Regions from separate parts of the Latilactobacillus parasakei genome, predicted to be linked through region 1. Evidence: predicted binding sites of a transcription regulator. Region 1 holds the regulator's gene; the other holds the start of a gene.

The links. The regulator NrdR, encoded in region 1, represses ribonucleotide reductase genes. The targets are predictions, from matches to a motif close to ACACNATATATNGTGT.
Region 2: the regulator NrdR is predicted to act here: its motif matches at 3,918-3,933, upstream of nrdH (glutaredoxin-like protein NrdH).

What each region holds. Positions count from the first base shown of each region.
Region 1 covers NZ_CP186861.1:2,106,790-2,122,091, forward strand. Annotated here, with positions in the region: gene ACPBEH_RS10430 (3D domain-containing protein) at 1-436, shown strand, start outside; gene ACPBEH_RS10435 (hypothetical protein) at 630-1,529, shown strand; gene ACPBEH_RS10440 (transcriptional regulator, SarA/Rot family) at 1,996-2,487, shown strand; gene polA (DNA polymerase I) at 2,615-5,275, shown strand; gene mutM (DNA-formamidopyrimidine glycosylase) at 5,287-6,123, shown strand; gene coaE (dephospho-CoA kinase) at 6,123-6,731, shown strand; gene nrdR (transcriptional regulator NrdR) at 7,157-7,630, shown strand; gene ACPBEH_RS10465 (replication initiation and membrane attachment family protein) at 7,648-9,027, shown strand; gene dnaI (primosomal protein DnaI) at 9,027-9,953, shown strand; gene thrS (threonine--tRNA ligase) at 10,265-12,235, shown strand; gene ACPBEH_RS10480 (alpha-hydroxy-acid oxidizing protein) at 12,562-13,668, shown strand; ribosomal protein L20 leader region at 13,735-13,866, shown strand; gene infC (translation initiation factor IF-3) at 13,923-14,426, shown strand; gene rpmI (50S ribosomal protein L35) at 14,460-14,660, shown strand; gene rplT (50S ribosomal protein L20) at 14,745-15,104, shown strand; gene ACPBEH_RS10500 (NADP-dependent oxidoreductase) at 15,180-15,302, opposite strand, start outside.
Region 2 covers NZ_CP186861.1:344,951-360,252, forward strand. Annotated here, with positions in the region: gene ACPBEH_RS01705 (formate--tetrahydrofolate ligase) at 1-828, opposite strand, end outside; gene ACPBEH_RS01710 (cold shock domain-containing protein) at 1,031-1,237, shown strand; gene ACPBEH_RS01715 (EbsA family protein) at 1,300-1,716, opposite strand; gene ACPBEH_RS01720 (ribonuclease HI family protein) at 1,792-2,175, shown strand; gene cls (cardiolipin synthase) at 2,261-3,718, shown strand; gene nrdH (glutaredoxin-like protein NrdH) at 4,038-4,268, shown strand; gene nrdE (class 1b ribonucleoside-diphosphate reductase subunit alpha) at 4,393-6,564, shown strand; gene nrdF (class 1b ribonucleoside-diphosphate reductase subunit beta) at 6,988-7,944, shown strand; gene ACPBEH_RS01745 (MarR family winged helix-turn-helix transcriptional regulator) at 8,011-8,517, opposite strand; gene ACPBEH_RS01750 (ATP-binding cassette domain-containing protein) at 8,655-9,596, shown strand; gene ACPBEH_RS01755 (ABC transporter permease) at 9,609-10,385, shown strand; gene ACPBEH_RS01760 (DUF2975 domain-containing protein) at 10,494-10,961, shown strand; gene ACPBEH_RS01765 (helix-turn-helix domain-containing protein) at 10,974-11,180, shown strand; gene ACPBEH_RS01770 (lipoate--protein ligase) at 11,299-12,312, shown strand; gene ACPBEH_RS01775 (B3/B4 domain-containing protein) at 12,438-13,091, opposite strand; gene ACPBEH_RS01780 (hypothetical protein) at 13,273-14,019, opposite strand; gene ACPBEH_RS01785 (ATP-binding cassette domain-containing protein) at 14,012-14,884, opposite strand; gene ACPBEH_RS01790 (GntR family transcriptional regulator) at 14,877-15,248, opposite strand.

The DNA of each region.
Region 1 (15,302 bases):
GATTGAAGAACAAAAAAGAGAGGCTGAGGAGCAAGCCAAAGCAGCTGCCAAGGCAAAAGATGAAGCTGCCGCTAAAGCGGCTAATCAAAAACTATCAGCCGTCAATAATCAACAGCAAGCGGCACTAGCTGCTGCCGCCAAGGGAAAACCAGGACAAACGATTGATGTGCAAGCAACTGCTTATTCAACGGCAGAACCGGGTTTAAGTCGCTACGGTGCGACGGGGATTGATTTGGTGAAAAATCCTAATTGTATTGCTGTTGATCCAAAAGTTATTCCGTTAAATTCGCTTGTTTTGGTACCAGGTTATGGCTATGCAATTGCAGGTGATACGGGTGGTGCCATTAAGGGCCATATTATTGATGTGCACTTTCCAAGCGTTGCCCAATGTGTCAGTTGGGGTCGGCGGCACATAACGATTACAATTATTAAATAAATTCAAAACAGTCTCCTAGTTGGGGCTGTTTTTTTAGTAAAAAAGCAGAAATTTAGCATATTAATAGTCAATTTAGCAAAATTTTACTTAATTTAATAATATGTCTGTTGAAACATGTTCTTTAATACTATAAACTGGTATATGCCTCATCTTGCTTGTTTAAAGCACCGCAAACTAACTTAAAGGATATCTGATGAAAAAATATTTAGGAATACTGCTCTTATATAACTTGGGTAAATGGTGCCATCAGCCGCTAATAACAGTGGTTGCCGTTGCTTGGTTGGGGTATGCACTGTATCAATTTGTGCGGACGCATAAGGGTCAGGATGAAACAGAGGATGCTGAGGAGCTAACGCCGCCACAAACGCTTATTGAAGATGTACAGGTTGCGTACCATTACATACCAACGACTCATTTTGAACAGACAATGAATCAGTTGGATAAACCTGGACAATCAGGAGATGTGTTAGTCGCCGAAATGGCACAAGAACGACCGGTTGGTGCAATTGCCTTATTAACGACAGGTATTTTAAAAGCACGCCAGTCAGCTATTCAAAGTGGGCTGATTACGCGAAGCGATGAAAAACGTAAACAGGCCAATACGCCGGGATACGACCTAGTCAGTCATCAATATGCAGAAGTGGCTGGAAAAAAGGTCAATTTATATCATCGGACGCACCTGTTGCCCTTTCGCTTTACGCTTTCAGAAGGCGACGATATTGACGGTTTATTATTTACCGGCACAGCGCATTTGAATCATGGGGATCGGCCAAGCATTAATTACCTCATGCCTAATAATCAAGCACGGGTAAATCAATTATATGCGGCCTATCAAAATAACCATTATCGACTAACCTTGCGGGATACACATGTTCCAGGCGAAGTTGCGGGCACTAATTATTCATTGGACGATTTTGAGCAATTGGCGACGCGGATTATCTTGAGTAAAAAGCAATCTGAGACTGAATTTAAGTATGAGGTCAGTTGCCATTACGATGAACAAGAGGTTGTGCCGCAATCAATCACCGTTAACTTGTGGGATTTGACACACCAAGCGCTAGCTTTTAGCGCAACGCTGCCCAATACGCTCTAAGCAGGTACGGTCAACTAAAATAAAAATATTAATATTTTGTTCAAATGCTAACTTAGCGCCCAGAAAAACCAGATTTAAAGACTGTTAACGCTGTATATGTGGGCGGTATCATAACTTTCTAACACTACGATTAGTAAATTATAAAAAATTTGATATTATTTCTAATCAATAAAGTGAATAATGTTCAAAATAGTCAATGACACTAATCTTTTTATTAAGTTGAGGGAAGTTGGTTGAAATATAGTTTTTAATACTATAAACTGGTTATAACGCTTTAAGTCATAGTGAGTTGAAGTTTAATTAAAGAAATGTCGTTTATAATCAATTAATTGCATAGAATAAGACGAACAAATAATTTATGTTTTGATTACTTTATCTTTATCTACTTAAAGTAAGTAAGTGGTTTGCGGGAAATCGTCTTAATTTATGATAATCAGTGATCTGAACGGCATATAGGAGGTAAAACATGGATGCAACTAATAAGTCCGACCTAATCGGTGATTCATGGTCTGATTTTATGGAATTCGCAGGATTATACCGGTGGCTCATTAACAATTTGAGTGAATCGATGAACCGAGAAAGTCAAAAATACGGGTTATCATTTGATCAATTCTTAGTGATGCACGAAATTAAGAACAACGATAACGAAACAACAAACAGTGCTTTAGCAGACAAGATGCAAGTTAGTCGCTCTGCCATTTCACGTCAATGTCGTTCGTTACGGAAGATGGCCTTCATCGCTGAACAATCAGACGAAAAAGACCAACGGATTCGTCGTGTGCATTTAACTGAAAAAGGGTTACAAGTTTATCATCACTTACTTTATTATTACTTGGATCTTTACAATGATCTTAAAAATGAAGTGGGTAAGGATAAAGTGGATGCTACTATCGGTCAAAGTAAAGAAATCTTTGAACGAATGGTTTCAATGAACCTTAATCGACCAGAAGCAAAATAATTTATTTAAAGGAATCTTGGTAAGGCTTATTACCAGATTCCTTTTTTTGTACAGCCAAATCAGTATCCGGTCTTGCTTTTCTTTGTTAGAATAGAGGAAGCGACTTTACGAATTTAGGAGGAACACGATGGGTTCTCAAAAAAGTTTATTATTAATTGATGGTAACAGTGTAGCGTTTCGAGCGTTTTACGCGATGCACCAAGTGTTAGACAGTTTTACCAATCAAGATGGGTTACATACCAACGCCATTTATGCGTTCAAGAATATGCTAGACATTATCTTGAAACGATTTGAACCAACACATGTTTTAGTAGCTTTTGATGCGGGCAAAACGACTTTTAGAACGGCACAGTTTGCCGACTATAAAGGCGGTCGTTCTAAGACACCACCAGAATTAACGGAACAGTTTCCCTATATTAAGGAATTATTGCACGCTTATGGCATTCAGACGGCTGAATTAGCCAACTATGAGGCCGATGACATTATTGGGACGTTGGCGAGCCAAGCAGAACAAGATGGCTTTGTTGTCAATATCGTGACGGGTGATCGGGATTTAACACAACTAACAACAGATAAAACGACCGTTAATATCACGGTCAAAGGTGTCAACGATACAGAAGCCTACACACCAGAACATGTACAAGAAAAATTAGGCTTAGCACCTAGTCAAATCGTAGACTTAAAGGGTTTGATGGGTGATACCTCTGATAATTATCCGGGTGTCACAAAGGTCGGCGAAAAGACGGCGCTGAAACTCCTAACGGAATTTGGGAGCATCGAAGGGGTCTACGAAAATGTCGATGCAATGAAAAAGAGTAAGATGAAGGAACATCTGATTGAAGATCGTGATCAAGCCTTTATGAGCAAAAAATTGGCGACGATTTTGCGGGATGCACCGATCGAAACGACGTTAGCGGACATCACGTATGAAGGCCCAAACATCGATACGTTGATTGCTTTTTACCAAGAGATGAACTTTCAAAACTTTTTAAAGCAGTTAAACGTGACACCAGAAACGACTGAACCGGCGGAAAACTATCAATACACCGTTTTGACGTTGGATAATTTAGAAACGGTTCAAGCGATTAAAACACCGGTTGCCTTCGGGGTTGAAATGTTAACCGATAATTACCATACCGCCGATTTAATTGGCTTTTACATCGGTGCACCAGATCATTGGTATGTCAGTGATGATGTTGCGCTACTAGCTGAACCAGTATTGAAGGATTGGTTGGAAGATGCGAGCCATCCTAAAGCGGTCTTTGATGTTAAACGGACGCAAGTGGCAGCTAATCGATTAGGTGTTCATTTAGCGGGCGTTGAGTTCGATTTATTATTAGCATCTTATTTATTGAATACGACGAATAACAGTAATGATTTAGGAACGGTTGCTAATTTACACGAGTATCAAAATGTGCAAACAGACGAGGCCGTTTATGGGAAAGGTGCCAAACGGGCTGTCCCAACTGAACCAGCCTTGTTGTATCAACATCTTGTTCAAAAAGCGGCGGCCATTTATCATTTACAACCACAACTTGAAGAACAATTGAAGGAACATCAACAATTCGATCTCTTTACGGATATGGAATTACCATTGGCCCTCGTATTGGCGCAAATGGAAATAACAGGGATTCGGGTCGATGCTAGTCGCCTGCAACAAATGGGCTCGGAATTCAGCCAGACCTTGAAGATTTTGGAAGAAAAAGTTTACGCTGAAGCTGGCGAAACCTTCAACATTAACTCACCTAAGCAACTGGGCGTCATTTTATTTGAAAAAATGGGCTTACCAGTCATTAAGAAGACAAAGACGGGCTACTCAACCGCTGTCGATGTGCTTGAACAATTACGGCAGGATGCACCGATTGTTCAAACAATTTTGGATTATCGTCAAATCGCCAAGATTCAATCAACCTATGTTGAAGGGTTATTGAAATCAATTCATCAAGATAACAAAGTCCATACGCGTTATTTACAAACCTTGACGCAAACCGGTCGCTTATCGTCAGTTGATCCTAACCTACAAAACATTCCAGTTCGTTTGGCAGAGGGCCGCAAGATTCGCCAAGCCTTTGTTCCAAGCCATCCAGACTGGCAAATGTTTGCTTCTGATTACTCGCAAATCGAATTACGTGTATTGGCACACATCTCAGGGGATGCCAATATGCAAGAGGCCTTCAAAGAAGATCGGGATATTCATGCGAATACTGCGATGAAGATCTTTGGTTTAAATAGTGCTGATGAAGTGACACCAGATATGCGGCGCCAAGCTAAGGCTACGAATTTCGGGATTGTTTATGGGATTAGCGATTATGGTTTATCTCAAAATATTGGGATTTCACGGCAAGAAGCCAAACGCTTTATCGACGCTTATTTCGAACAATATCCGGGTGTCCAACAATTCATGGTCGATATTGTTAAAAAAGCGCGCGAAGAAGGCTATGTCGAAACGCTTTTCCACCGGCGTCGTTATTTACCAGATATTCACGCTAAGAACTTTAACCTTCGTTCTTTTGCAGAACGGACAGCGATGAATACGCCAATTCAAGGTAGTGCTGCGGATATTATCAAAGTGGCAATGATTTTAATGCAACAAGAATTGAAAAAGGCGAACTTACAAGCCAGAATGTTATTACAAGTACACGATGAATTGATTTTTGAAGCACCAACTGAAGAAATACCAATCTTACAAAAATTAGTCCCAAGTGTGATGGATTCAGCCGTTAAATTAGCGGTGCCATTGAAGGTCGAAAGTGGTTTTGGCCCAACTTGGTACGATATTAAGAAATAAGGTGACGGAAAATGCCTGAATTACCAGAAGTCGAAAATGTCCGCCGGGGACTTGAAACCTTAGCGGTTGGTAAAACTGTTTCAGCAATCGATATTCGCTGGTCGAAAATCATTGTTAATCCAGATGAAGTCTTTACTGCTGGATTAGTAGGCCAACAGATTACTGCTGTTGATCGGCGGGGGAAATATTTACTAATTCGTTTTGGAGAGCAGCTGACGGTTGTTAGCCATCTGCGAATGGAAGGTAAGTATGAAGTGGTTGCCAAGGAGGCACCGATTTCAAAACATACGCACGTAATTTTTGAATTCACGGATGGTCAACAAATGCGCTACTTAGACACGCGGAAGTTTGGCCGAATGCAGTTGATTGAAACCGGTCAGGAAAATACGGTAGCCGGGTTGAAGGACTTAGGTCCGGAACCAACACCAACGACCTTTTTAAAGGCGGACTTCTATCAACGGTTGCAAAAGCATCACAAAGCCATTAAGCCATTATTATTAGATCAAAAGGTTGTGACCGGCTTAGGTAATATCTACGTTGATGAGACGCTGTGGCTGAGTCATATTCATCCGGAAACACCAGCCAATGTTTTAACGCGTATTGAAACGGATCGCCTCCACGATGAGATTATCGCCGAATTAGAACTAGCGATTAATCATGGAGGGACGACGGTTAACACATTTTTGAACGCGATCGGTCATGCTGGCGCCTTCCAAGAAATGCTGCATGTTTACGGTAAAAAGGGGGTTCCTTGCGAACGATGTGGGACACCAATCGAGAAGATTAAAGTGGCACAACGGGGGACGCATTTTTGTCCAAAGTGTCAGATTAAAAGGGATGCAAAATAATGACTTATTTCTTAGGCCTAACCGGTGGTATTGCTACCGGTAAAACAACGGTTTCTCAAATGCTGGCCCAACAAGGAGTGCCTATTATTGATGGGGATCAAATCGCACACCAAGTGTTGGCGAATAATCAAAGCGTTCAAGCGCAAATCCAAGCCACTTTTGGCGAGCAGTTTGTGCAAAACGGTCAGGTTGATCGGGCGGCTTTGGGTAAATTGGTCTTTGGTAATCAAGCCGCATTAGCACAACTCAACGCGATTACCGCACCCATCATTCGGGAAACGATTATGGCCGAGATGGCCGCGGCTAAAGCGCATCAAGAACCGCTAGTCATTTTGGATTTACCGTTGTTGTATGAACAGCACTACGAAATGGTTTGCGACGGGGTGATGGTCGTTTATTTACCAGTTGAAAAGCAATTAGCGCGATTGATGGCGCGGAATCAATTAAGTCGCGAAGATGCTTTGAAACGGATTAACAGTCAAGCATCATTGACTGAAAAACGCGACAGAGCAGATTTTGTGATTGATAACCAAGGTTCACTGGCTCAATTGGAAGCCCAATTAAAGACAGTTTTGGAAGGAGTGTGTCATAAGTCGGGTATGACCTGAGGATTAACACAGAATGGCGAATGATTGCTGCAAGCAATCGTTTGACATTCAGGGTTAACCGGAAGGATATGACTTATAGGACACGTTTATACCATCAATATTCGGATATCGAAAAGGAGCTGAAGACAAAATTACTTTTGTCTCAGCTCCTTTTTTGGCCTACTTACACTACGCAGCAAATGTGAAAAAGTAACCCAGTGCGAAATCAATCTGAAACGTGGACTACCAACCTGATTCCTGCGGTTAGCGATGTTAGTCAAACAACCGATTGCATCGGTTATTCGCCTAACACTGCTAATCCTCAGAATCAACCCGGTTGGTAGACCACTCTGTTGCATGTCATGTTATAATATTGTTATACTATCTGTTTAGAATAGTAAAATACAATTAATATTCCTTAAATTAAAAGATAAGAAGGTGTCTTTATGCTATGTCCACATTGCCATCAAAATAGTTCACGGGTAATTGATAGTCGACCAACAGATGAAGGACGCGTTATTCGGCGTCGTCGCGAATGCGAAAATTGTCAATTCCGGTTTACAACTTTTGAAAGGGTGGAGCAAACACCGTTATTAGTTATTAAGAAAAATGGAACGCGCGAAGAGTTTAACCGGGATAAATTATTGCGTGGTTTAATTCGGGCTGCTGAAAAGCGGCCCGTTACGATGGAACAAATGACTGAAATTGTTGATGAAGTTGAAAATAAAATCAGAGCATTAGGCGAAAACGAAGTGTCGTCACAAGCTGTCGGTGAATATGTCATGGCTGTCTTACCAGGCGTCGACGAGATTGCTTACATTCGTTTTGCTAGTGTCTACCGTCAATTTAAAGACATGAATGTCTTTATGGCGGAATTACAAGAAATGATGAAAAAAGAAAAGGCTAAAGACCAAGATTAGTCGAAAGGAGTTAGTGGATGTCAGACGCATTTGATTATTTAAGTCCTAAAGATGGGTTTATGGTGACAAAAGCTAACTATTTGAGCGATTTTGATCAAACAGTCGTCACCTATTTATACCAACCACTGATGGGGGCTGTCGCGTACAGTCTCTATCTTTTGTTATGGAGCCAATCAACCCAGGCTAAAAGTCAAACGACTTTCCAAACGCATGCAACCTTGTTGAATTTATTAGGGGTCGATTTGCCAGCTTTTTATGATGCGCGTAATAAGTTAGAAGCGTTGGGCTTAATGCGGACTTATCAAAAAAATAATAATACGGGCCGCAATCTGGTGTACGAATTATACGCACCGATGCAGCCGCATATTTTCTTCAATGATGATTTATTGAGTGTTATTTTATATGAATCAGTCGGTGAGAAGCGGTTTATTGAATTGAGAGAGCATTTTAAACTACAACCAGTGCGTTCTAAGGAATACGAAGAGGTTACGAAGAACTTCTTGACGGTTTTCCACGTTCAAAATGATCATTTAACAACGGCGCCTACGGCAGTTGCTGAGGCGCAAAGTACGTATCAACAAAAAAAGGCGCAAAAACCAAGTTTCACGTCAGTTGAGTTGCGCACTTTTGATTGGGCTTTGTTGCAAGAAGTGGTTGCACAGAACCAAATCGATACGGATGAAATTTTACGTAATGAGCAACGATTATTTAATTTGCATTATTTCTATGGATTAGACGAAATGGAGCTAGGACGCTTAATCGGCCTTACCATGGATGTTGCTGATAGTCGGGTCAATATGGATGCGTTAGAACAAAATGTTTTGAATAATTATACGCGTCGGCATAGTGTTCAAAATAACAGCGAACAACCGGCTAAGAAGCCACTCGAGGTCCTACAAAAAGAATGGCAACAAGCCGGCTTTAACGAAAAAGAGATGCAATGGTTAACCGAAAGTCAGCAGTATTTGCCAGTGGATTACTTAGAATATCTCAAGCAAAAAAATCACGGCTTTGTGGCGAAAAATGAAATTCGCGCATTACGGGACTTGCAAAATCGTTATATTTTCAACAACGATGTTTTAAATATTTTAGTGGTTTATATTATTAGCCAGTATGAGGGCTTAACACAAGCTTTGTTGGATCGGATTGCTAACCAATGGGCGCAACAAGGTGTTAAGACGCCAGCTGATGCCATTTTACAAATCCGTGATTTCCAAACTAAACAAGAAACGAAACAAACTAAACGACAACCGCGCTATCAAGCCAAGACCAAGCAGGAAACTGTGCCTAAATGGGCTAAGTCTGATTATCAAGCGCCACAAACCACATCAAGTAAGGCGGATCAGCAAGAAATTGATCAATTACTCAAGAAAATCCGTGAAGGGCGGGAATCATAATGGAAAATATGGGCAAAGATTTAACCGACTATATGAACCGGCAACGCCTGAATCAGCGCTTTAATAAATTAGTTGAAGAAGCCTTACAAGATCCTGATGTGCAGGCCTTTATTCAGGCTAATCAGGCCGCCCTATCACAAGAAACAGTGGCGCGCAGTGCCGCTAAAATCTATGAATACGTCAATGAAAAAAAGAAAGTTTTAAACGGTGAAACAACGCTGGCACCAGGCTACGCGCCTAAGTTGGTGTTGAGTAACCACTTTATCGATGTTAGTTATGAACCAACGGCGGATCTAGTTCAAAAGCGGGCACAAGCTGAATTGAAGGCTCGTGTGAAGTCGATTAATATGCCTAAAGACATCGTTGAAGCGAGCCTCGCACAATATGACGCCAGTGAGCGCCAAGTGCCGTTAATTGAAGCGTTGAAGTTTGTCGAAGCTTATCGGCAAGCGCCCACCGATTTTCATCAAGGCTTATATTTAAGTGGCCAGTTTGGCGTCGGTAAGACTTATTTACTAGGCGCAATCGCTAATGAGCTAGCGCTGCAAGGCTTTGAAACGACGTTAATTCATTTTCCAACCTTTGCAGTTGAAATGAAAAATGCGATTGGCCAAAATAACGTCCTCGAAAAGGTCAACCAAATCAAGAAAGCACCAATTTTAATGATTGACGATATTGGTGCGGATGCACTGAGCGCTTGGGTACGGGATGAAGTATTAGGCATTATTTTGCAATACCGGATGCAAGAACAATTAGCCACTTTCTTCAGTTCTAATTTTACGATGAACGAACTGGAGAAACATTTGACAACCAGCCAGCGTGGCGATGAGGAGCCGGTGAAGGCCGGCCGAATTATGCAACGCGTGCGTTATTTAGCCCGTGAGGTTGAGGTCAGTGGTCAAAATAGACGCTTACAATCAAATTAGGGCTTGCGTAAAGTTTGATTAAGTGTTTTAATAGAGTCAATCAACGATGAAAGATACCTTTTAAATGGCGAGATTGATCAGGGAGAAAAACATAACTGAAAGTTTTTCATAAGGACATTTAATTGACCACTTTCTAGAGGCTTAAGTTAGTCGGGTCGTTTCCGTTAAAGACGCTTAAAGTTGGAGAATCATCATCTGATTCTCAATCTGGGTGGAACCGCGAAATCAATTCGTCCCTGAGGTGCATATTTGTATGTGTCTCAGGGACTTTTTTTATTGTTGATTACAAAAATAAGAAGGAGTGTTCAAGCATGGCAGAAATTCAATTAACTTTTCCAGATGGTGCTCAAAAAACATTTGAGCAAGCAACAAGTTTACTAGACGTTGCAAAATCAATCAGTACGAGCTTGGCAAAAAAGGCAATCGCCGGCAAATTTAACGGTGAAGTGGTTGATTTACAACAACCACTTTTGGAAGACGGGGCAATCGAAATCATCACTAAAGATGATCAAACGGTTAACCTTACTGCCACTTGGCATACTGCAGCTTTCGTATTAGCTGCTACTTTAAATCAACACTACCCAGATATGCAATTTGGTGAAGTCATGGCAACCGAAGATGGTTTCTATTACGATACAGATAACGAAGCTGGCCAAGTTGCTGTAACAGATTTACCAGAAATCAAATCAGAAATGGCTAAATTAATCCAATCAGGGGCAGCAATTTCACGTATCAGCGTTTCAAAAGATGACGCTAAGAAATTATTTGCCGGCCAAACATATAAACTTGCTTTATTAGACGAAGTTGAAGCTGATCAAGTTTTAGTTTACCAATTAGGTGACTACTCAGACTTTAGCTTAGCACCAATGTTAGGTAAAGTCAGTGACGTTAAATTCTTCGAACTATTATCAGTTGCTGGTGCTTATTGGCAAGGTAAATCAAGTAACCAAATGTTACAACGGATTTACGGAACAGCTTATCCTAAACAAGAAGAACTTGATGCTGATTTGAAACGTCGTCAAGAAGCTAAGGAACGTGATCACCGTGTTATCGGTAATCAATTAGACTTATTCTTCGTTGACCCTAAAGTCGGCGCAGGACTTCCTTACTGGTTACCAAATGGTGCGACAATTCGTCGTTCAATCGAACGTTACATCATTGACAAGGAAGTTGCTAATGGTTACGAACATGTTTACACACCAATCTTAGCTAACTTAGACTTGTACAAACAATCAGGTCACTGGGATCATTATCGTGAAGACATGTTCCCACCAATGGACATGGGCGATGGCGAAATGCTTGAATTACGGCCAATGAACTGCCCATCACATATTCAAGTTTACAAACATCATCCACGTTCATACCGTGAATTACCAATTCGTTTAGCTGAACTTGGTATGATGCACCGTTATGAAAAATCAGGTGCACTTTCAGGGTTACAACGTGTCCGTGAAATGACTTTAAATGATGGTCACACATTCGTTCGTCCTGATCAAATCCAAGATGAATTCAAATCAATCTTGAAATTAATGATCGAAGTTTACTCAGACTTTAACATCAATGATTACACATTCCGTTTAAGTTATCGTGATCCTGCTAACACAGAAAAATACTTCGATGATGACGAAATGTGGAACAAGGCACAAGCCATGTTGAAGGGTGCTATGGATGATCTTGGCTTAGACTATGTCGAAGCTGAAGGCGAAGCTGCTTTCTATGGTCCTAAATTAGACGTTCAAACAAAGACGGCTATGGGGAATGAAGAAACACTTTCAACAATCCAATTAGACTTCATGTTGCCAGAACGTTTTGACTTACACTATGTTGGTGAAGATGGCGAAATGCATCGTCCAGTTATGATTCACCGTGGTTTAGTGTCAACAATGGAACGTTTCACAGCTTACTTAACAGAAATCTACAAGGGCGCTTTCCCAACATGGTTAGCACCAACACAAGCTGTTATCATTCCAGTTAAGAACGATCTTCACTATGATTACGCTAAAAACATCAAAGATGAAATGATCAAACACGGCTTACGGGTTCGGATCGATGATCGTAACGAAAAAATGGGTTATAAGATTCGTGAAGCCCAAACAAGCAAGATTCCATATACATTAGTTGTTGGAGATCAAGAACTTGCACAAGCAACAGTTTCTGTCCGTAAATACGGTGAAGAAAATGCTGTTGAAGAAGCCTCAGACATGTTCATCAATGCGATTGTTGCAGAAGTCGGCAACTACAGCCGAGACGGCAAACAACACGCAAAGAAGATTAATCTATAAAGAGTGCGTTCAAAGCGGGTAGCTTCTGAGGATTAGCATAGGTAGGCGAATAATTGACAAAGTCGATTATTTGACTAACGGTGCTAATCGCAGGAAGTTGCTTTGAAAAGCATGTTTCAAAAAAGAGTGCGTTACGACTGGTAGCTTTTGAGATTTGTGTGCAGTAACACAAGTCAGTTACTGGTGATAATTGCTAAAAGAGCGTTAAATCAAATTTATTTTGATTTAACGCTCTTTTTTGTGTCTTTTAGTTGTACACAATCAAAAAAGCGGTATAATAATAGGTGTAAACGATTTCACATTTAATAATTAATGGGGGTTTTATTATGGCAACTGAAAAATATATGGCAGGTTCTGCAGAAAAAGCATTGGATATTATCAATCTCTACGAATTAGAGGAAGCCGCTGGTAAAGTTGTCCCTAAGGGCGGTTTTGGATATATCTATAGTGGTGCAGGTGACCTCTATACCATTAATGAAAATATCACGGCATTCAATCATAAATATATCGCACCACGTGTTTTACAAGACATTGAAAATCCGGATACATCGACAGAAATTTTTGGTGATCACTTAACGTCACCAATTATCATGGCACCCGTTGCAGCGCACAAATTAGTTAACACACAAGGTGAAGCGGCAACTGCCAAAGGGGTAGCAGAATATGGCTCAATCTTAACCATGAGCTCATTTGCTTCAGCAAGCATTGATGATATGGCAACGGCAGCTGATGGTGGCCCACAATGGTTCCAACTTTATATGAGTAAAGATGACGATATTAACCGTAAGATTTTAGATGAAGCGATGGCCCACAATGTGAAAGCAATCGTCTTAACAGCTGACGCAACTGTTGGTGGTAACCGTGAAACTGACAAACGCAATCATTTTACATTCCCAGTTGGCTTACCAATTGTTGAAGCTTATCAAACAGGTGTCGGACAAACAATGGACGCTGTTTATAAGTCAGCTAAACAACGTTTGAATCCAAAAGACGTTGCATTTATTTCTGAATACACACACTTACCAGTCTTTGTGAAGGGTGTTCAAACAGCAGAAGACGTTGAAATTGCGCTTCAAGCCGGCGCTAAAGGCATTTGGGTTTCAAATCATGGCGGCCGTCAATTAGATGGTGGTCCTGCAGCTTTCGATTCATTACACGTAGTCGCAAAAGCCGTTAATAAACGCGTACCAATCGTCTTTGATAGTGGCGTTCGTCGTGGTCAACACGTCTTCAAGGCTTTAGCAGAAGGGGCAGATATCGTTGCAATTGGCCGTCCTGTAATCTATGGCCTAGCATTGGGCGGTAGCATCGGTGTTAAGAACGTCTTTGAATATTTACAAAAGGAATTGGAACTCGTTATGCAACTCGCTGGTACGCATAATATTGATGAAGTAAAAGCGACACAATTAATCGATAATCACTATGGTAATTAATTTCTGAAAATCAGTTGGGATTACCTTGACTTTAAAACTTAAACCGAGTATACTTATTTTCGTTGAGAAATAAAGCAGAAGTTCCCGCTTCTCGCCTTAGTAGACACTTGATGTCTCTGGGCTGATAGTTTCTAATTCGGACGAATTAAGTTATCGAATAGCGGGCCTTTCTGTTGAAGGGGCCGTTTTTTTGGTGCTTAGCTGCATTTTCTCTCTAAATTTTATGGAGGTGAAGAGTCATAGCAAAAGATTTGATGGTTAACGATGGTATTCGTGCACGAGAATTACGTTTGATTGCTCAAGATGGCGAACAACTTGGTATCAAGAGTACACAGGACGCAATTGCCTTAGCTGAACAAGCTAATATGGATGTTGTCTTGGTTTCACCAAACGCAAAACCACCCGTTGCTCGTATTATGGACTATGGTAAGTACCGTTTCGAGCTTCAAAAGAAACAACGTGATGCTCGTAAGAAGCAGAAAACCATTAGCCTCAAAGAGGTTCGTCTTAGTCCCACAATTGAACAAAATGACTTTAATACGAAGTTGAACAATGCACGTAAGTTCCTTGGCAAGGGCGATAAAGTGAAAGCTTCTATTCGTTTCAAGGGCCGAGCAATTACGCATAAAGAAATTGGTCAACGTGTATTAGAAAGACTTGCTAAAGAAACAGAGGACATCGCTAAAGTTACAGCACGTCCTAAAATGGATGGCCGTAGCATGTTCTTAATGTTAGAACCGCTTAAGGACCAAAAATAAAAATCTGTTTCTGATTTATTAGGAGGAAATATCATGCCAAAATTTAAGACACACCGTGCTTCAGCAAAACGTTTTAAACGTACAGGTAATGGCGGCCTAAAACGCAGCCACGCCTACACAAGTCACCGTTTCCACGGTAAGACTAAGAAACAACGTCGTCAATTAAGAAAATCTGGAATGGTTTCAAATAGCGATATGAGACGTATCCGTCAAATGTTATCAGGCCTTAAATAAGCCATAGCATTTTCGGATTCAAGTAAAAATTAGATCACTACAACAACGCTTTGACGTTGTTTGTTATTCAAGGAGGAAATTCTTATGCCACGTGTTAAAGGTGGAACAGTGACGCGCAAACGTCGTAAAAAGATTTTAAAATTAGCCAAGGGTTATCGCGGCGCTAAACATTTATTATTCAAATCAGCAAATACTCAAGTAATGGTTTCATACCGTTATGCATTCCGTGATCGTCGTCAACGTAAACGTGACTTCCGTAAGTTATGGATTGCTCGTATCAACGCTGCTGCTCGTATGAACGATATGTCATACAGCCAATTAATGCACGGTTTAAGAGTCGCTGAAATCGACATGAACCGTAAGATGTTAGCTGACTTAGCTGTTAACGATGCTGCTGCATTCACATCAGTTGTTGAAGCTGCTAAAGCTGCATTAAACAAATAATTAATAAGACCAAAAAAGAGTCTGGGACAAAACTTCGTTTTGTTCGAGACTCTTTCTTTATAAATTGCATTATTTTTAACGGGAAACGATGATTTTACCTGGTGCATGGTGACTTTCTAATAGTTGATGGCCTTTGATGACGCCTTCAAGTGTGAAAGGTAATTCTTCAAAGACTGTGACGTGTAATAGTCCTTGGTC
Region 2 (15,302 bases), 500 kb from region 1:
ATTAGCAAATGGGCCACCATGCACAAGTGCTGGGGTATGTTCTAAAGTTTGAACCATATTCGGTTTGAGCGCGTCTTTTAATAACATGGTGATGGCTCCAGTGACTTCTAAGTCGCCAACAGTCACAGGTTCGCGATCATAGTTGTAGCCAATCACGATTTTACTAATCCGGTTTTTAAGGTCGGTAATGTCGGTTGCTAAACAAAGAATCGCCATTAATTCACTGGCAACGGTAATATCAAAGCCGTCTTGTCTTGGCATCCCTTGTACTGGCCCACCTAAGCCAATCACGACTTGGCGTAAAGCACGATCGTTAATATCAAGTGCGCGTTTCCAGATAATCCGTCTAGGATCGATGTTTAAAACATTTCCTTGTTGTAGATGATTATCAATTAAGGCTGCTAGGGTGTTTACAGCGGCCGTTAAGGCGTGCATGTCACCGGTAAAATGCAGATTAATATCAGCCATTGGTACGACTTGGGCATAACCGCCACCAGTTGCGCCCCCCTTCATCCCCATGACAGGGCCTAATGAAGGTTCACGTAAGGCAATCACTGCTGATTGATCAAGTTGGCGTAAGGCGTCCCCTAACCCAACAGTAACGGTCGACTTCCCTTCGCCGGCTGGGGTTGGATTAATCGAAGTGACTAAAACGAGTTTGCCATCTTCTTTTTCTTTTAACCGATTGATAGCTTGAAAGTTAAGTTTTGCTTTGTAAGGCCCATATTGTTCAATATCGGTGGCCTGTAACCCGATTTGTTCGGCAATTGCTGTAATGGGCTTCATTTCTGTAGCTTCATTTGCTTGTGCGATTTGAATATCTGACATAACGACCAGCTCCTTTTGTTTATGATAGTACCTAGTATAGCTGATTTTGTACGGAATTGGCAGATAGTAATCCGATAAATTTTATCTTCGACACGTCTCGACTAAAGTGGTAAGATGTAATTGTGACCAGTTAAGGCCTACAACTTAATTGGCACAATGACAATGGTGTGTTGACACACCACTCTTTAGAGGAGGGATTGTGATGGAACGAGGAATCGTGAAATGGTTTAGCAATGCTAAAGGTTATGGCTTCATCAATTACCGAGATGATGAGGAAATTTTCGTCCACTTTACCGCAATCCAAATTGACGGCTATAAGACACTAGACAAAGATGATCAGGTCTTATTCGAAGTCAAAGAAGGCGCCCGCGGTCTACAAGCGGCTAACGTCCAAAAAATTGAAGCTTAACGATATTTAAAAAGAGGACCCGCGCCAAAACGATTTACGTTTTGCACGAGTCCTCTATTTTTTTACTGTTTATTTTGAACTGGCCAGTTATTTGCTTGTAGCGTAGCGATCAGTTGTTTTTTAACTTTCGCCGATAATAATAATTGTTCTGGTTGATAGTCAAGCTCAGTTGTCTTAATTAATAAGCCGTGTTTTTGAACAATTATGGCTGTTGTTTGTGCCAATTGAATTGTTCGGTTATATTTAAATAATGGTCGTTTAAGCGTTATTGTCTGTGCAGAGATGTCGAGACGGTGACCAAATAGATTAATAATGGTTAAAATAACCGCGATGATCCCCACCGTAATTGATTGCCAATTAAGATTAATGAGTTCAAGTTGCAGAATTAAAGCTAGCGTATAAATAAAACCAATCCAAGACCAAATCGTGACGCAATAAGCGTAGTTTGGTTGATAAAATAGGCGTTTGTTAGTTTGCAATAGAAACACTCCTTATGCAGTCCATATTACCATTAACTAGGGGTCTCTGTCAGTGGAAAGGTGGAAACTTTACGAATGATTAAACTTTATACGGATGCGGCCACACTTGGCAATCCCGGTCCTAGTGCAGCTGGGATTTTGATTGTAACCGCTAAGCAACAATATCAATTTAGCGTTCCCTTACCGCCGGTGGATAATCATGTTGCCGAATTTATGGCGGTTCAATTAGGTTTAGAAAAGATTGCCACACTCGCTTTGACCGAGTCACTGCTTCAAATTAATGTTGATAGTAAAATTGTCTGTCAAAGCCTCGAAAAACAATATGCGAAACATTATCAGCAATATGTTGATCAGATTATCGCCTTAGAACAGCCCTATTCCCTCGTGCTACATCAGTGGTTACCTGATCGGCAAAATAAAGGGGCGCACCACCTCGCACAACAAGCCTTAAAAAAATAGTCATTAAAAACATGGCGTTTCGAAATGGGTTTTAGTAGACTGTTTATAAATACACTTAATTAGTTTCTGGAAGGATTGGTTGCATATGATACTACTAACGGAGATTATTTCCGCAATTATTTTAATTAACGGCCTCTTTGCGGTCATTACCGTCTTACGACAACCGCGCGATATTGCGGCGACTTGGGCGTGGCTACTGGTTTTAATCTTACTGCCTGTCGTCGGCTTTATTTTGTACCTTTTTACAGGGCGGGGGTTATCCCGGAAAAAGATTTTCCAAAGTCAGTCACAAATCAACGATGGGGTTTTGGCCTTAGTTGATATTCAACGTCAAGAAAATCGGCGTAATGAGTTATTACCTAAGAAGGTGTTGTCCAGTGAAGCGACTGAAATGGTCAATCTTTTCTTAAACATCAACAACGCACCGGTTTTAAAGGATAATCACGTCACATTATATACTGACGGGACCGAAAAATTCGCTGCCTTGTTCGCCGATATTAAAAAAGCGACTAAGAGTATTCATATTGAGTACTACACCATTTACAATGATCAAATCGGTAATGAGCTACAAGCACTATTGGTTCAAAAAGCCCGAGAAGGTGTTGCAGTAAACGTCTTATACGATGCTTGGGGTTCTCAAGGGGCGACCCAAAAATGGTGGCGACCACTTGAAGAAGCTGGCGGACATGCCCGGACCTTCTTTAGTTCAAAACATTCAATTACCGATTTTCGTTTGAATTTTAGAGATCACCGTAAAATCGTCGTTTTAGATGGCACAATTGGGTATATCGGCGGTTTTAACGTTGGCGATCAATATCTCGGCCGAAGTGCTAAATTTGGCAATTGGCGTGATACACACATGCGTATTACCGGCAACGCGGTTTTGGCGCTTCAAGTACGCTTTTTGATGGATTGGAATGCCAGTGTTGAAGAAGCAATTCGTTTAACTTATTCTGAAAGCCACTTCCCGATTGCAGCGGAAGCTAACCGTGGCACGGCAGCGATGCAAATTGTTTCGAGCGGGCCGGATAAATTAGACGAACAAATCAAGTTGGGGTATTTGAAGATGATCAGTTCAGCTAAGAAGAAACTATGGATTCAAACCCCTTATTTGGTACCCGACGATAGTATTATCGATGCCCTCACGACAGCAGCAATGTCTGGTGTCGATGTGCGGATCATGACCCCTAGCATGCCAGATCATCCTTTCATTTATCGGGCCACACAGTATTATAGTCAGTTATTACATGAAGCCGGCGTTAAAATTTATGCTTATCAAGATGGCTTCTTACACGCCAAAACAGTGGTTATGGATAGTCACATCAGCACCATTGGTTCTGCCAATATGGATATTCGGAGTTTTAAATTGAATTTTGAAGCCAATGCTTTTATCTATGATCCTAAATTGGCTCGTCAGCTCGAGCAGATTTATTTAGAAGATATCAAAAACGCGGTATTATTAACAGATGAAATGATTGCCCAACAATCTGCATGGTTACGTTTCAAACAAAAATTTTCACGACTTCTATCACCAATTTTATAAATCGTTCGGTAAAAAAATGTCCTCCGATTTTTCAAGGGTGGGTCAGAAATTTTAATATTTTTTAGGAACGTTGCTACGGCTGAAACGGTGTCGGTTTCAAATTGCTTACAATCGAATTGGGGATTGACATTATCCAAGATAATGGTAACTTTAAAACAGGAACACTACACAAGTTGAATTTAGAATCATTCGCGAACAGCCACTATAATTAGTGGCTGTTTTACTTTTGACTACCATATCTGGTATTTAAACATTGCATGATTCTTTTTTAAACGGTATACTGAACTTACTAATTAAGTTCTACAAGGAGTTAATCACAATGGCTAACATTACACTATATACGAAGAACGGCTGTCCTCAATGCCGTATGACGAAGCATTTTTTAGAAACACACAATATCACTTTTAGCGAACATAATATTAATGATGAACCCCAATATATTGATTACTTAAAAGAAAAAGGGTTCCAAGCTGTTCCTGTGCTTGAAGCTGACGGTGTTGAAAGTTTCTCCGGTTTTAGACCAGCCGAATTACAAAAATTGGCCTTTTAAGTTTAAGTGCTGTCCTTAAAATAGGCATCTACGAGTGGGACCAACTCCTTGAAGAGTTGGTCTTCACTTTTTTTACACCCAAAATCGGGCATTTTATTAATTTTTTTAAGAAAGTGGTGCGCTAATGTCTTTAAAAGAGATTAAAACTGAAAACGTAACTTATTATGAATTGAATAACCAAATCAACATTCCGGTTAACGGTCAAATCCCCCTTCAAAAGGATCAAGAAGCACTAGAAGCCTTTTTAGAACAAAATGTGCAACCCAACATGGTGACTTTTAAATCACTACAAGATCGCTTGGATTACATGGTGGCTGAAAACTATTACGAAGCGGATTTTCTAAAGGCCTACTCAATCGATTTTATGGAACGCTTAAACCAATATTTAATCGATCAAGACTTTCATTTTAAATCTTTCATGGCAGCTTATAAGTTTTATGCGCAATACGCTCTTAAAACAAATGATAACGGCTTTTACTTAGAAGACTTTAAAGACCGGGTCTTCACCAATGCGCTCTATTTTGCGGATGGTGACGAAGAACTGGCAATGAGTGTTGCTGATGAAATGATCCATCAACGTTACCAACCAGCGACGCCGACCTTCTTAAATGCGGGACGTTCTCGTCGTGGTGAATTAGTGTCATGTTTCTTATTGCAAACAACCGACGATATGAATTCAATTGGCCGGACCATCAACTCTGCCCTTCAATTATCACGAATTGGTGGTGGCGTCGGGATTAGCCTGTCTAACTTGCGTGGTGCTGGTGATCCAATCAAAGGCATCGACGGTGCTGCAAGTGGTGTCTTACCTGTTATGAAATTATTAGAGGATTCATTCTCTTATTCCAACCAATTAGGGCAACGTCAAGGCGCTGGTGTTGTTTATCTGAACGTTTTTCATCCAGACGTCGTGGCTTTCTTGGGCGCTAAAAAAGAAAATGCGGACGAAAAATATCGGTTAAAGACTCTCTCACTCGGCTTAACGGTGCCAGATAAGTACTATGAATTAGTCAAAGAAGACGCTGATATGTATCTCTTCAGCCCATATAGTGTTGAGCGTGAATACGGCCAACCTTTCTCATATATCGATATTACGGCTGAATATGACAACTTAGTGGCAAACGATGCGATTAAGAAAACGAAAATTAAAGCCCGTGATTTAGAAAATGAAATTAGTAAGCTCCAACAAGAATCAGGCTACCCTTATATCGTGAATATCGATACGGCTAATAAAGCCAACCCAATTGACGGTAAAATTATCATGAGTAACCTTTGTTCTGAAGTCTTACAAGTGCAAACCCCTTCTCAAATTAACAATCGTCAAGAATATGACGTTTTAGGAACTGATATTAGCTGTAACTTAGGTTCAACTAATATTCCGAACATGATGACCTCTCCTGATTTTGGCCATTCAATTGAAACGATGGTTCGTTCATTAACTTATGTGACCGATCATTCTGATATCGATGTTGTCCCTTCTGTGGCACATGGGAACCAATTAGCCCACACAATCGGCTTAGGCGGCATGGGCTTGCACACCTACTTCGCTAAGAATCAAATGATGTACGGTTCAGAAGAATCAATCGACTTTACAAGCAATTACTTTATGTTATTGAACTACTGGACATTAGTTGCTTCAAACAAGATTGCTAAAGAACGTGGGATTACTTTTGATAATTTTGAAAACAGTAAGTACGCTGATGGTAGTTACTTTGATCAATACCTGAATACTGAATGGGCGCCTAAGACGGCTAAAGTCAAAGGATTATTCGACGGCGTCTTCATCCCGACCCAAGCAGACTGGGCCGCTTTGAAAGAAGCGATTATGCAAGACGGGTTATATCATCAAAACAGACTCGCAGTTGCACCTAATGGCTCAATCTCATATATTAACGATACTTCGGCTAGTCTCCAACCAATTGTCAACCGCGTTGAAGATCGCCAAGAAAAGAAAATTGGGACAATTTACTACCCAGCACCAGGTCTATCAAACGAAACGATGCCTTATTATGAATCAGCCTATGACATCGATATGCGTAAAGTAATCGACATCTATGCTGCTGCACAAAAACACGTTGATCAAGGGATGAGTATGACACTCTTCATGCGTTCAACAATTCCAGCTGGCTTATACGACTGGAAAGACGGTCGCACAGATAAGATGACCACTCGAGACCTTAACATCCTCAGAAACTACGCACACCACAAAGGCATTAAATCAATCTACTACATCCGAACATATACGGACGACGAAAACGAAGTCGGCGCAAACGCATGTGAAAGCTGCGTAATTTAAAAGAGTGCGCAATAAGCCGGGTATCTTCTGAGGATTAGCCTAGTCAGGTGAATGACCAACTTGTTGGTCGTTTGACAGACGTAGCTAACCGGAAGAAGATGGCTTATGGAGCACGTTTCAAAAAAAGAGTGCATTTGGTTGCGATCAGCAACTGAGCATTAATACAAAATTTCAAATAATCTTGGTTTTGGGATTATTTGAAATTTTAGATTAAGCGGAAGTTGTTGCAACCAAAAAGCACGTTTCAGAAATCAGAGTGCGTTAATTGGCGGTTAGCTTCCGAGCACTAGCTTAATCAGGCGGATTACCGACAAAGTCGGTGATTTGACTGATGTGGCTAGGCACAGGAAGCTGCCAATTAAAAGCACGTTTCCCCCAGCTGTTCCAAAGCTGGTCTACATACCTCAAAGGAGTTCATAGACGATGACAGAAAATTATCATGCAATTAATTGGAATCAGGTTGAAGATCAAATCGATAAAGCGACTTGGGAAAAGCTAACCGAACAATTTTGGTTAGATACACGAATTCCCCTTTCAAATGATTTAGATGACTGGCGGAGTTTACCAGACAATGAAAAATGGATTGTGGGTCACGTTTTCGGTGGCTTAACGCTACTTGATACGTTGCAATCACAAGACGGTATGGCGAGCTTAAAAGCCAATATCAGAACACCGCATGAAGAAGCTGTTTTGAATAACATCCAATTTATGGAATCAGTGCATGCTAAGAGTTATTCATCAATCTTTTCAACGTTAAATACGCCTAATGAAATTGATGAAATCTTTGATTGGACAAATACTAACGAATACTTGCAATACAAAGCCAATAAGATTAACAGTATCTATCAAAATGGCTCACCACTCCAACAAAAGATTGCCAGTGTTTTCCTAGAAACATTCCTCTTCTATTCTGGTTTCTACACTCCACTCTATTACTTAGGGAACAACAAATTGGCCAACGTTGCTGAAATCATTAAGTTGATCATCCGTGACGAATCTGTCCACGGGACTTACATCGGTTATAAATTCCAACTCGGTTTTAACGAATTAGCAAAAGCTGAACAAGAAGAACTTCAAAACTGGATGTACGATTTACTTTACGATCTTTATGCCAATGAAGAAAAGTACACCCATGAAGTTTACGATGGCACTGGCTGGACGGAAGAAGTCTTAACTTACCTCCGTTATAACGCCAATAAGGCCTTAATGAACTTAGGACAAGGCGCCCTCTTCCCAGATACAGCCGAAGATGTGAACCCCGTTGTCTTAAATGGGATGTCAACATCAACAGCGAACCATGATTTCTTCTCACAAGTTGGGAATGGTTACCGCTTGGGCAATGTTGAAGCCATGAATGACAGCGATTATGACTTCGATTAACAATAAATTCAACTAAAAAGCGAGCTTCACTAAGAAATTAGTGAGTCTCGCTTTTTTGAATGCCATTTATTTTTTGAATTGATTTAAGTACCGACTAGCCAATAACTTATGGAATTTAACGCCCAATGTAGGATTAGACGCGTCAATATCAGCATACATCGCTGTTGTGATTTTTGTCAGTAACGGTACGAGTTGATCTAGTTCTGCTTCAGAAAGTGCGTTCACAAAAGGTGGCACTTCTCGACTAGCGGATTCGATTTCCTGGCGACCAGCAGCGGTCAGATTTACTAAATTAACCCGCCGATCACTCGGCAACTTGGTCAAAGTGACCAATTCACGTTTAATAAGTTTCGCAACAAATTCACTGGTAGATTGTGGTGACATGCCTAAACGCGTGGCGAGTTCTCGTTGGGATAAGTGATCTTCATCAGCTAGTGCCAATAAGATTTTCCCCTGACCTTCGACAATCAGATGGGGCCGCGCTTGTTTGACGATATCATCATAGATTTTACTGAGTTGTTCATATTCGGCTAATTTACCAGCAACTAATTCTGCTTTGACGCTGTTTGTCATGTGTCATCTTCCCCTTTGTCTTTCATCCAGTATACACCATTCTAAAATTTGAAAATAGCAATCCTTGACATTTTAGTAAGGGGGCCTTACTATATTATTTAATCAGGTGACCTGATTAAATATGAGGAGGCACTAATATGCGTGAGGATAATGTCATTGAAGTCAGAAATGTTCAAAAAAAATTTGGTCAAAAGAAAGTCGTTCAAGATATTTCTTTCAATGTAAAAAAAGGCGAAATATTTGGCCTCTTAGGCCCAAATGGCGCTGGCAAAACGACCCTTTTAAAAATGATGACAACTTTATTACGCCCTAATGAGGGGCAGATTACGCTGAATGGATTTAATACACTAAGCCAAAGTCGCCAAGCACGCCAACAATTTAGCGTGACGAATCAAACGGCAGCGATTGATCAAGACTTAAGTGCACGTGATAATCTCCGTTTATTTGGACGGTTAAACGGGCTTAGCAGCCGAACCAGCCGGATTCGTGCAGACGAGTTACTGACGGCTTTTGATTTAACGCAATCGGCTAATCAAGCGTTGGCCACTTTTTCCGGTGGCATGCGACGCCGTTTAGACTTAGCAGTCAGTTTAGTGGGTCGTCCGAAGATTTTATTTTTGGATGAACCGACTACCGGTTTAGATCCTAGAACAAGAATTCAAATGTGGCAAGTAATTCAAGAATTGGTGGCCCAAGGATCAACTGTCTTTTTAACCACCCAATATTTAGAGGAAGCCGACCAATTTGCCAATCACATTGCACTTATTGATCACGGTCAACTTATCGCCAGTGGTACACCTAATGAATTAAAGCAAAAATTAGGTGGCTTACAACTTTCTTTAACCGTCACAGAGTTGGCGCAATTACCTCAAGCACGCGCAATTGTCCAGGACGTTTTAAAGCAACCAATCAGCGTTAGTGAACAGACACTAGTCAGCCCACTTGGTGGCGACGCTCTTCCAGCGATAACCGCAATATTAAATCAATTACAAATTGCTAAGATTACAATTAGTCATTTAAACCTTGAAACACCTTCATTAGATGATGTTTTCCTAAAAATGACGGTTGGTAAAAACTAAGGAGCTCAGATAATGAATACAAATATAATAAAACGTCATACTATACGTGATATTCTCACTTTAACCCACCGTAACTTATTAAAAACGCGCCACAATCCCGATAACGTCAGTGATGTGCTCATCCAACCGATTATCTTTACCCTATTGTTTGGCTATCTATTCGGCGGGGTCATCGCTGGTAGCGTTCACGCCTACTTACCGATGCTGGTTTCTGGTATTTTAGTTCAAAGCATCTTAAATGCAGCTTCTGGTTCTGGCCAACAATTACGAGAAGATATTAATAACGGCATCTTCGACCGTTTTAAAACATTACCGATTTCACCAATAGCACCACTGGCAGGGCAATTAGTAGGTGATATTTTGCGATTAGTGCTTTCTGGCGGAATGGCGATTCTCACAGCGGTGATAATGGGTTGGCGCCCCACCGTCAATCTGGGGGCACTGATCGGGGCATTACTACTGGCGGTCTTTATCGGCTGGTCAACTTCTTGGGTTTTTGCCTTAGTGGGTTTAATGGTTAAAAATGCAGAGCTGATTAGCAGCTTATCGATGATTATTATCCTCGTGTTAACGTTCTTATCGAACGCCTTTATTCCCATCAAAACGCTGCCCCACTTTTTACAGCCAGTCGTTAGGATTAATCCGGTCAGCACAACAATTACCGCTATTCGGACGATTTTAAACACTGGCAGTTGGAACAATACAGCGACAATGGTCCTTATCAGTGGTGCGCTGATTATCGCATTATTTATGCCATTGACGCTGTTGGCCTATCAACACCGCCAATAGTAATTATTAATAAAGTTCGAAGTTTATCGAAAAACGATAAAAATTAATTGTTTATCGATATTAAAATGTTATAATCAAGCTATTAATTCATTCAATGAGGTGTTTGATATGTTAAAAAAATGGCTTTTACGTTTAGCACTTTTAGGAATCGGCGCAGTCTTCTTTCTTTTTAGCTTTTTAGTTACCGTCCAGATAGTGACGGCAGCTAAATTAGACTATCCTTTTGAAATTATCACGTTGGTGCTGGCTGCTTATAGCGTGACGATTTGTGTGTGGGTTGCTTTATATGCGCTGCATCGCATTCTCAATACGATAGAACAACACCAAGTATTCGCGCCACAAACATTGCGCTACGTATCATCGATTAGAAATGCGGTCTTAATCGCAAGTTTTGCTAGTTTATTGTCACTTCCCTTTTTCTATCGGATTACGCAACTAGAAGATGCGCCGGGCTTGTTGTTACTTGGGATTGCGCTTATCTTCATTCCGTTTGCTTTGGCCATTCTGATGCAGATCGTTGAAGACCTATTTAAGAGTGCTATCGCGCTCCAGACGGAAAACGACCTCACAGTCTAAGGAGGATTTAAAATGCCAATTCGGGTTAATTTAGACGTCATTCTGGCCCAACGAAAGATGAGTGTCACTGAACTTTCACAAAAAGTTGAGATCACTATTGCCAACCTTTCAAACTTAAAGACGGAAAAGGCAAAAGCGATTCGCTTTTCGACATTAGAACGTCTTTGCCAAGCGCTTGACTGTCAGCCAGGCGACCTATTAGAATATGTAGATGATTAATAAAACCCGGATAAATAACCATTATCCGGGTTTTTTAGTAACTTTCTTTTTGTTAGTCCCTTTTTTTGAATCTGTAGTATAATGAAAAAGTAGTGAAAATGAAAGGGGTTTTATGCTGATGTATTACGTTGTTATGAAGTCAAATGATATTCGCCGTAACCTGGCCACCGAACAATATTTAATGAATCAAAAGAACTTTGATGAACCATTATTGCTTTTCTATATTGAAAAACCATGTATTATTGTGGGTCGGAATCAAAATACGTATGAAGAAATTAATCAAAAATACGTCGAAGATAATCACATTACGGTGACCCGCCGCTTATCTGGTGGTGGTGGTATTTATCAAGATCTCGGTAACCTCTGTTTTAGTTTCGTTGTCGATGCTGATTCAGAACAATTTGGGGATTTCAAATCCTTTACGCAACCAATCGTCGACGCACTTCACGAAATGGGCGCAACATCGGCTGAAGTCTCTGGCCGTAACGATATGTTAGTCGCTGGTAAGAAATTCTCTGGCAATGCGATGTATACCAAAAACGGCAAAACGTTCTCTCACGGGACCCTTTCATGGAACGTCGATCTAGATGTCCTCACACAAGCGTTGAACGTCCCTGCTGATAAGATTGCTTCTAAAGGCATCAAGTCCATTCGCCAGCGGGTAACTAATTTAAAAGACCACGTGAACCCTGAATATCAAAATATGTCGACCGAAGAATTTAGAGATGTCTTACTCTTGAACCTTTTTAATGCCAAAAGCTTACCAGAAATTGCCGATCGTGAATATCAATTAACGGCGGCAGATGAACAAGCCATCGACAAGATTTTCAATGATCTCTATAGTAACTGGGACTGGGTTTATGGCAAGTCACCTAAATCAACAATTCAAAAGCGGAAACACTTTGATTTTGGGACGATTGATGCTCGCTTATTGATCGAAAATGGTAAGATTGCCAACGTTAAATTCTACGGCGATTTCTTCGGTTCAGGTGATGCTAATGATTTAGCAGAAAAATTAGCCGGAACGATTTATGACCGTGAACACTTAGCAGCAGCCCTCGAACCAATTGACACAACGCCTTACTTTACAGGCATTCCTAAAACAGAATTAGTAGAATTATTAGCGCAATAAAAAAGGTGTGCCGTAACTCGGTTAACCGGAAAGCGTTGGCTGACAGAACACGTTTAGACTATAAAAGTTCAGATAAATAAAAGAGGCTGAGACAAAATTTACTTTTGTCTTAGCCTCTTTTTTATTTACGCGATGATTTCAGTTGTGATTTCTTCTGGGTTAAAGGCCGCCTGAAGAACAGTTTTAACGGCTTGTTCAATTACCGTTAATTGTGCTGGTGATTGTCCGAAAGCATAGACAACAAGCATCGCTTCTGTCGTTTCAGGCGCAATCATTGCGCGTGTGGAATCCGAAATTGGACTGCCAAACGCACCTTGTTGATCGACTAGTGTTGGAAAGTGACTGATATTAATCGCGCCCTTACCAATTCCAGCGTACTCGGCCCCTTCTTCAGCGACTTGATAACTGATTGGACCGTCGATTTTAGCTAAGTCGTAACTGCCAATCGGTAGTTGTAGCTTCAAAGAGAGATAATTATTCACATCAACTAACGCATTAATTTGATAGAGTCCCTGTCCTTTAACGACGCGGCGTAATAAACTATCCGAAGATGGGCGATGACGTGCTGCATCAAGACCGACTGCTTTATACGCTTTTTTCGTCGCAATAATGTTAGGCAACTCGCGAATCTGTTCGAGTGTTAAGTCGGCTTCAATCTCATTGAGTAGTGGTGTTAAAGTCGTGTTCCAGAATGCGGTATCCTTTTTAGAATTAGTGAATCCAAATGTTGCGGTTACCAATTGTGCTTGCTCTAAGTTTGCTTGTTTAGTGATTGTCATGTGTAAATCCTCCAATTTGTGTTAAATGCACGGAATTAGCGGATTGTTGGGACATCACATTCAAATAATGGGGCTAAAAACATGAGACAACCTCCCTGGAAAATAGAATAATTATTAGTATAACAATTGAGGCTGAAATTGCAACCACGTAAAAAGTCCCGCACAAAGGCGAGACAATTGACTAACGCGCTACTTTTTTTAATCTAAACGTAATCCGTCTAGTTTGCATGAAGTATTGGCAAATGCCGGCGATAATGAGTGGTGCAACAATACTGGTCAAAGTGCTAATCCAAAAATTTGGCTGATCGAAGGTAATTTTAATCGCCGATACGACATTCGCTTGTTCGAAATTAACGAAGAAATAATCGGTCCAATCTGGAAGCATGCGAGTAATGATTGGTGTAATATAACGTTCATAAACCGTGGCGATAATTAACCATGCTGCAAATAGGAAAACCCAGGCTTTGCGTTCAAATAAGGTAATGAAGCTACTGATTGCTAGACCTTGGGCAATGAACGTCCATACGACAAGAATAAATGCCACGGTAATGTGTGGATCTAACAGGTTAATTTTAATACCGGCAAATATTTGATTATGAATCGCGATTGGATATAAGATTGCAAACGTCACCAGTTGACTACTAAAGAGACTAACTAATTGTGTTAGAAAGCTAATTTTTCTCGGAATCCCATTTAAAATGGCAAAATTAAAAGCTTTTCGAGTGGTTGTAAATGACTGAACGACCAATGTGATTTGACTCAGGAATAATAAACCTGTCACAATTGTGAGACCAAAGTTGCCAAAGTCAATGCCCTTCTTTATGAAGATAAGGGCAACGACGACCATTCCACCGAAAAATCCTACGGCAACCATCGTCAGTGTTTTCCAAATGGCGGTCAGGCGGTACCGCATCATTGCATTAAACATGTGCTTCACTTCCTTTATTCGTTAATTTAATGAAGGTTTCTTGTAAATCGATATGTTCAATTGTTAGACGATCCGGAATAATCCGTTCTGTTGGTAACGTATCATAAAGATAAACCGTATATAACGTCCCCATTTGTTGGCTATCTAAGACATTTAAGTCGGTACAGTATTTTCGGACGAGTTCTTCGGGACCGCTGACACGGTAACTCTTAGCGAGGACGTTTTCCAAATCATCATCGACGATTAATTGGGTGTCATTTAAGACCAAGACGTGTTCGACTAAGGTCGCGATTTCTTCGATGATATGAGTCGCAACGACAAATGTTCGTGGCCGACTCTCATAGGCTTGCAAAATATACCGGTATAAGAGACTACGGTAGTTAGCATCCAGTCCAAGCACTGGTTCATCTAGAAAAACATATTCCGCTGGGACACAAAGCGCGACAATTGTTTTAAAAATCGTCCGATAGCCGGTTGAAAGTTGATTGAGCTTCTTTTTCGGACTCAAGTCAAACGCAGTCAGCATTTCTTCGGCTAATTCATGATCAAATGACCCTTGAAGTAAGGCGGTATTCTTAATAATTGTCTTTAATTTATCATCTTTATTGAAGAGATTGATTTCAGACATGAGGTAAATCGCCTGTAAGGGATGATCGCGCCCCGTTAAGACCGTATCGCCCCATTTGATCTCACCCAAGGATGCGGTTTGATGGTTAGCCAGGATACTTAATAAGGTACTCTTCCCGACACCGTTGCGGCCGAGTAATCCGTAAATCGTGTTTGGTTTAAGCGTTAAGTTGATGTCATCGAGGACGACTTGGTTTCCGAATTGTTTAATCAACTGTATGGTTTGTAAGTTAGGCATGGTCGTAGCCCCTTTCGATTAGTCCAATCAGATCATTTTTAGATAAGTTCAGTTGTTGTGCTTCAGTGATGAATTGGGCAACATAGTGTTCAAAAAATTCTGATTGCCGTTTTTCAGTAATTTGTGCGGGTGCGCTTGGTGTGACAAACATACCGAGTCCTCTTTTCTTTTCGATTAAGCCGCTGGCAACCAGTTGATTCATTCCTTTGAGTACCGTGGCTGGATTGATGTTGAATTGTCTGGAAATTTCAGTTGTCGATGGGATTTGACTGCCGGGGGGAAAGACCCCGGTAAAAATGCCCTCTTCAATCTGTTCGGCGATCTGCCGATAGAGTGGTGAATCGTTATTAAATTCAAAAAGCATCCGGAACACCTCCGTTTCGTTGATTGGTTAGTTACTTATGTAGTTAACTATAAC